DNA from 2 places in the Zafaria sp. Z1313 genome. Region 1 is predicted to be linked to the other one. Evidence: predicted binding sites of a transcription regulator. Region 1 holds the regulator's gene; the other holds the start of a gene.
What was found. The regulator Rex, encoded in region 1, represses fermentation and respiration genes when NADH is low (regulators of the CRP and FNR family bind a similar motif). The targets are predictions, from matches to a motif close to CTTGTGAANNNNTTCACAAG.
Positions count from the first base shown of each region.

Region 2: ACQ3I4_RS13860 (queuosine precursor transporter) is a predicted target of Rex. The motif match lies at 1,802-1,821, and genes of this name have one in related genera.

Region 1 covers NZ_JBNWUK010000003.1:125,125-128,517, forward strand. The annotation lists gene ACQ3I4_RS05330 (30S ribosomal protein bS22) at 1-69, shown strand, start outside; gene ACQ3I4_RS05335 (HAD family hydrolase) at 221-1,033, opposite strand; gene ACQ3I4_RS05340 (glutaredoxin family protein) at 1,117-1,371, shown strand; gene ACQ3I4_RS05345 (redox-sensing transcriptional repressor Rex) at 1,368-2,012, shown strand; gene ACQ3I4_RS05350 (hypothetical protein) at 2,115-2,975, opposite strand; gene ACQ3I4_RS05355 (YceI family protein) at 3,084-3,393, opposite strand, start outside.
Region 2 covers NZ_JBNWUK010000018.1:38,077-41,469, forward strand. The annotation lists gene tgt (tRNA guanosine(34) transglycosylase Tgt) at 1-76, shown strand, start outside; gene ACQ3I4_RS13855 (DUF4126 domain-containing protein) at 206-817, opposite strand; gene ACQ3I4_RS13860 (queuosine precursor transporter) at 968-1,672, opposite strand; gene ACQ3I4_RS13865 (TetR/AcrR family transcriptional regulator) at 1,863-2,555, shown strand; gene ACQ3I4_RS13870 (hypothetical protein) at 2,575-3,129, shown strand; gene ACQ3I4_RS13875 (hydroxymethylpyrimidine/phosphomethylpyrimidine kinase) at 3,163-3,393, shown strand, end outside.

The sequences.
Region 1 (3,393 bases):
CGTATGGCCAAGAAGAAGCACCGCAAGCTGCTTCGCAAGACCCGCCACCAGCGCCGCAACAAGAAGTAGGCGCCGGCCGCCGACGCGGCAGGTGATGACGACGGCGGGGCCGCATCTCTCGAGGGTGCGGCCCCGCCGTCGTTCTCCCCGACGTGCGATCACGGCAGGTGCCGGACCGCCCCGGGGACGCCCCCGGGCCAGCGCCCGGCGGGGTCTCGGATCAGCGGCCGCGGACCCGCCCCAGACCGCGCCAGAGTCCGTAGACGGCCCCGGACACGGTCGCCGCCTTGAGCGTCCACGTCGCGGCGCGGCGGCCGGTCCTGAAGTCGTAGACGGGCCAGTTGTTGCGCACGGCGTGGCGGCGCAGCTTGGCGTCCGGGTTGATCGCCACGGGATGCCCCACGGCCTCCAGGAGCGGAAGGTCGTTGGACGAGTCGCTGTAGGCCCAGCACTGCGCCAGGTCGAGCCCCTCTTCCTCGGCGAGCCGGGCGACGGCGACGGCCTTCGCGGGGCCGTGCAGGATCTCTCCCACGAGCCGGCCGGTGTAGACGCCGTCGGTGTGCTCCACCTGCGTGCCGAGCGCCCCGGAGAGCCCGAGCCGGTCCGCGATCACGGTGGCGACCTCGAGCGGCGTGGCCGTCACGAGCCAGACGCGACGCCCGGCGCGCAGGTGCTGGTCCGCGAGGGCCCGCGTTCCGGGCCAGATCTTGGAGGCGATGAACTCGTCGTAGACCTCGTCGCCCAGGCTCGACAAGTCGTCGACGAGGACCCCCGCGGCGAGGGCGAGCGCCTGGTCCCGCACGGCGTGGATGTCGCCGACGTGCTCCCCGCGCACCGCGTACCAGAGGGCCTTGAGGCCGAAGGAGGCCGCGTGGCGGAGGCTGAAGGCCTTGCGCGCATACATCTTCCGGGCGACGGCGAACAGGCTCGCGCCGCGCATCATCGTGTTGTCGACGTCGAAGAAGGCGGCCTCTGCTCCTGTCATCGGGCGCACGGGCGAGGGCACGGTGCGGCCGGCGGGCGGCTGTGGCATGGCCCCAGTCTATGGCACGCGCCACAGCGGGCCGGGCGCCGTCCGTGCCCGTGCGCGGCCGGTCCGCCGGTAGATTAGTCGGCATGGAAGCACGTGCCGAGGCGCCCGTCGTCGAATTGCTGACCCGCGAGGGCTGCCACTTGTGCGCCGCGGCCCGTGCCACCCTCGACGAGGTGTGCGGCCGCCTGGGCGTGCCCTGGACGGAACGGGGGATCGACGACGACCCGGAGCTGCGGCACCGCTTCGGCGAGGAGGTCCCGGTGCTGATGATCGACGGCGTGCAGCGCGACTTCTGGGTCATCGACCCCGCGCGGCTCGCGGGGCTCCTGGGCGCATGAGGCCGGCGGAGAAGACGCTTCCCGAGGCGACGCTGGAACGCCTGACGCTCTACCGGCGCGTGCTCGAGCGCCTCGGCGCCGCCGGGCTCGAGACGGTGTCCTCGGAGGTCCTGGCCGATGCCGCGGGCGTCAACCCGGCGATCCTGCGCAAGGACCTGTCGATGCTCGGCAGCTTCGGCCGGCGGGGCGTGGGCTATGGCGTGATGCAGCTGGCCGGTTCCATCGCGACGACCCTCGGGCTCAACAACGACTGGCGCGTGGGGATCGTCGGCGCCGGCAACCTGGGCCGCGCGCTGGCCGGGTACGCGGGGTTCCGCGAGAACGGCTTCCGTCTGGTGGGGCTGTACGACGCCGATGCCTCCCTCGTGGGGCGGCGTTACGCCGACCTCGTGGTCGCCGACGCGGCGGGCCTCGAGGACGCCGTGCTGGCCGAGGGCATCAACATGGCGGTCCTGGCCGTGCCCGCGGCGGCCGCGCAGGAGCTGTGCGACCGGCTCGTCGCCGCCGGCGTGCGCAACATCCTCAACTTCGCCCCCGTCGTCCTCCAGGTTCCGCCGGACGTCGTCCTGCGCAAGGTGGACATGGCCCGCGAGCTGCAGCTCCTGGCCTACTACGCGACGACGCCGGGCAGCCACCTCTAGCCTGTGGATCCCGAACGCCAAGGCGGCCGGACGGATTACTCCGTCCGGCCGCCTTGTCGGTGATTGGCCGGCGCTTCGGCCGGCGGGGTCGGTGCCCCGGCGTCAGGCGCCGAAGCCCTGGTGCTTCGCGGCCTTCTTGGCCGCGATGTAGTTGCTCGAGGGCTTGAGCCACGCGAACACGACGCCCGCGATGCCGACCAGGATGACCACGAGCGTCAGCACGTCGGCGCCGAAGAGGCCGATCACGGACAGTCCGGCGAGGATCGTGGCCGTGATGCGGGCGCCGTTGCTGCCCTTGCGGATGAAGAACGCCAGCAGGGCGTAGATGCCCGAACCGATGAGCATGACCACGAAGCCGACCGTCCGGGTCATGGAGGCCAGGGCGGCCGCGTCGACGCCGGCCGCCGCGAGCTCGTCCTGGGTCGCGGAGCCCTGCATCGTCAAGGCGTCCTGGATGGCGGTCTCGAGGGCGGAGGAGGGCATCAGCAGCAGGACGAGTCCGGACACGAGGGTCAGCGCGCCGGCGGCGAGGACGAGCCAGAAGGAGATGTTCAGTTCCTTCGGCCGCTCGAGCGGGCCGGCGGGCGCGCCGAAACCGGCGCTCCCGGGCATCGGCTGCTGGTAGCCGTAGGACTGCTGGCCCGGCTGCCCGTACGGTGCGCCCTGGCCAGGCTGTCCGTAGGGCCCCGACTGTCCCTGCTGTCCGGCCTGTCCGTAGGCGCCGGGCTGGCCGTACTGGCCGGGCTGTGCGGCCGGGGGCTGCCCCGGCTGGCCGTAGGACTGCGGGGGAGCCGGGGGGTACGAGCCGGCGGCGCCGCCCTGCTGCGGCTGGCCCGGCTGCTGCGCGGGCTGCTGCCCCTGTTGTCCGGCCCCCTGGCCGGATCCGTCCTGGCCGGGCTGCGGAAGGCGCTGCCCGTAGCGCGGGGGCTCGGGGACCTCGGGGTTGTTCTCGGGAGTGCTCATGATTCCTCCTGGGCGTTGGTGGTTCTGAATCCCACAGTAGCCGCCGGGCCCGGCCGGGGGGCATCATCACCAAGGATGATGTGGAGGATGATTGCGCCAGTGGTGCCGCTATCCGGAGCGGATGAAGGCGACGTCGAGGACGATCGTCACCTTGTCCCCGACGAGGACCCCGCCGGCCTCGAGGGCCGCGTTCCACGTCAGGCCGAAGTCCTTCCGGGAGATGACGGTCTCGGCGGAGAAACCGGCCCGCACCACGCCGGCCGGATCCACGGCAGTGCCGGCGTACTCGACCGAGAGCTCCACCGCGCGCGTGACGTCGCGGATGGTCAGGTCGCCGGTCAGCAGGAACTCGTGGCCGTCGCCCGTGATCGACGTCGCCGTGAAGCCCAGGGTCGGGAAGCGCTCCACGTCGAAGAAG
Region 2 (3,393 bases), on a different contig from region 1:
CGGGACCTTCTACGAGCTCAAGGAGCGCACCCTCGCGGACTACTACGCCGGCAACCCGGACCCGCAGGGACTCTAGCCCCCCGCCCCAGCGCACTTTTAGCTTCAAGCAAACGCGGGCGCCCACGTCAGCGGGGTCGAGCCGCGGCTTAACCGCGCAGGAACGCCGAAAGGTGCGCGGGAAGGGAGCGCCGCCGGTTCCCCGCCCCTACAGCTCCGATCGCCGCCAGGGCGCCCCGGGCGCGGCGCGGCGCCAGCGGACGCGGCGCACCAGGACCACCATCATCACCACGAGCCCGACGAGCAGCAGCAGCACCAGGATCGGCAGGAAGATCGCGGCGGCGGCGAGCCCCACGGCGGCCCCGTCCTCGGCGGTGCTGACGACGGGGGCGGCGGTCCCGACGGTTCCGGCGTTCAGCACGGGCCGGGACACCATCTTCACGAGGTGCACCGCCAGCGCGATCCCCACGCCGAGCGCGACGGGGATCCACTGGTCCCCGGCGAAGAACGAGTCCGGGTCGGAGACGGTGACCGTCTCGGCGCCGAGCCCGGAAGCGAACACGATCCCGCCCGAGGCGGGGCGGACGACGGTCTGGACCCAGTCGTTGATGCTGTCCACGATGGGGATCTTGTCCGCCACGATTTCGAGCAGCAGGAGGACGCCGAGGAGCGCGAGCATCCAGTCGTTGGACAGCCAGGCCCATTCCGCGGGCAGGGCCACGAGCCCCGTGAAGCGGTCCATGAGGCCGAGCGCCAGCATCGGGATGTAGGCGTTGAGCCCCGCCGCCGAGCTCAGTCCCATCGCGGTGAGGAATTCCATACCCTCAGGGTAAGGCCGGGCGGGGACGGTGCAGTAGGGCCGGGGAGGACGACGCCGGGTCCGCGCCCGGGCGCGCCGGTCCGGGCGGGCGGGGCCTCGCCCGGACGGGTGGGGTCCCGGCGCCTCGTCCGAGGGCGACGGGCGTGGCGGTCAGGCCGCCGAGGGCGCCGTTTCCCCGTAGCTGGGTTCGCGGCGTTTGAACCAGGCGATGACGGTGGTGGTGACGGGGACGAACAGCACCTCGACCGCGGTCTTGTAGAGGAAGCCGACGACGACGTAGTTGATGAAGGTCGCGGTGTCGCTGATGCCGATGACGCCGGCGGCGATGGAGCAGAAGATCAGCGTGTCGGCGAACTCGCCGACACCGGTGGAGCCGAGCAGGCGGATCACGAGGCGCTTCTCGCCGAAGCGCTCCTTCATCTTCACGAGCACCCAGGAGTTGAGCGTCTGTCCGGCGGCGAAGCCCAGGAGCGAGGCCGCGACGATCTGCCACACGGGTCCGAGCGTGGCGGCGAGCGCCTCCTGGCCCTCGTACCAGTCGGCGGCGGGCAGGTGGATCAGGATCCAGAAGCAGAAGCTCGTGAAGAAGGACAGGGCGAAGGTCGTGATGATGGCGCGGCGGGCGGCCTTGAAGCCGTAGACCTCGCTGATGACGTCGCCGAGGATGTAGGCGAGCGGGAAGAGGAAGAAGCCGCCGTCCGTGACGATCGGGCCGAAGGTGACGCCCTTGGTGGCGCCGATGTTGGACAGGACCACGACGACGGCCATGAGGGCCAGCGCGGTGGAGAAGTAGGGGCTTCCGGCCGCCGCGAAGGCGGCGCGGACGGGCGAGGGGGTGGCGGTGTTCGCGGCCATGTGAGGGGTTCCCAATCGTGGAAGTGGTTCGCCAGGCGGCGCCCGGTTCCCCGGTGCGGCCGCCCGCTGTATTAGCACTTGACCCCCGATTCTCCCACGGGCCGTGGCGGCAGGTCATTTTGCCTCAATTTTTTGAACATGTTCAAAAAGCGGTAGACTGGCCTGGATCCCAGCAACGGCAAGGCAGAACATGGCCCCTTCGAGTCCCAAGGCCGCGCACACGCGGCAGAAACTGGTCAATGCCTCCGCCAAGCTCTTCGCGATCCACGGCTACGAGAAGACCACTTTGCGCTCGATCGCCGCCGAATCGGGGATGTCGCTGGGGAGCGCCTACTACTACTTCGAGTCCAAGGAGCAGCTCGCCGGGGAGCTGTACCGGGCGACGCGGGAGGCGCACCGGAACCTCGCCTGGCCGCGCCTGCTCGTCGGCAACACGCTCGAGGGCAACATCCGCGCGGTCATGGACACGGCCCTCGACGCCCTCGAGCCGTTCCAGGGCTTCGGGCCGGCCTTCCTCCGCGCGGCCTTCAGCGGCGGGGCTGGACCGGAGGCCGCCGATGCGGACGTCGCGGCGGTGAACCGGGCCAAGGAGTTCGGCCTCTGGCGGCAGGCCGTGACCACGGCCCGGCCGCAGCCTCCGCTCGCGATCCGCAACGACCTGCCGGAACTGCTGTGGCTGGTCCAGCGCGGGATCCTCCTGTTCTGGGCCTACGACGCCTCGCCGGGCCGGGAACGGACGCGGCGCCTCGTGCGCAACGCGGCGCCGCTCCTGGCCCGCCTGTCCGTGCTCTCCCGCCTGCCGGTGGTGCGCGCGATTCTCGACGACGTGATCGGGCTCGTGCGCTCCGCCGCGGACGGCGATCGGACGCCATATCGTCGGTGAACCGCGATAACCTCGCGTCATGGCTTCGAACCCCACCGGCAACCATCCGGATCCGCATCGGGCCGGCGATCAGGTCTCGGCCTCGGGCGACGCCCTGCACCGGCGCTACGACCACCATCCGGACCACCACCGCGTGACGTTCACAGCGGGCGCATTGCTCAAGGGCCTCGCCGCCACCTGGGCGTGCCTGGTCCTGGCGGCCCTGGTATTCCTCGGCGGCACGGCAGTCGGCGGCGCCGGGAACGGTCTCGAAGGCTGGCTGACGTTGGCCACGGGCTTCGCCTGGATCTGCCTCATCGCCCTCGTTGCGTGCGCGGTCTTCGGCTTCCCTCTCGGACTGGTCTTGGGCGTCCTCCTGCGGCCCGTCCGCAGCCAGCTCGTCCACGTCACCGTGTTCTTCCTCGCCGGAGCCGCTGCAGCGGCCTTGTGCGCCACCGTGTTCGGCCTGGACATCAGGGACTCACTTCCGCTCCTCGCACTCGGGGCAGCAAGCGCCGCAGTCGGACGGGCCGCCGTGTGGCGCGATGTCCACGTGCACAACCCGGCGCAGGACGGCAGTGCCGCCCGACCATGACCGGCGCCGCATCCCCTGCCTAGACTGGACGCCATGACCTCGACCGATCTCGCTCCCGCCCCAGCCATCACCCTGACCATCGCCGGCTCGGAGGCCACCGGCGGGGCGGGCGCGCAGGCCGACCTCAAGACGTTTCAGGCGCTCGGCGTGTACGGCATCACGGCCCTGACCTGCATCGTCTCCTTCGACCCGAAGGAGAACTGGAACCACCGCTTCACCGCCGTCGAGCCCCGCGTCATCGCCGAGCAGCTCGAGGCCGTACAG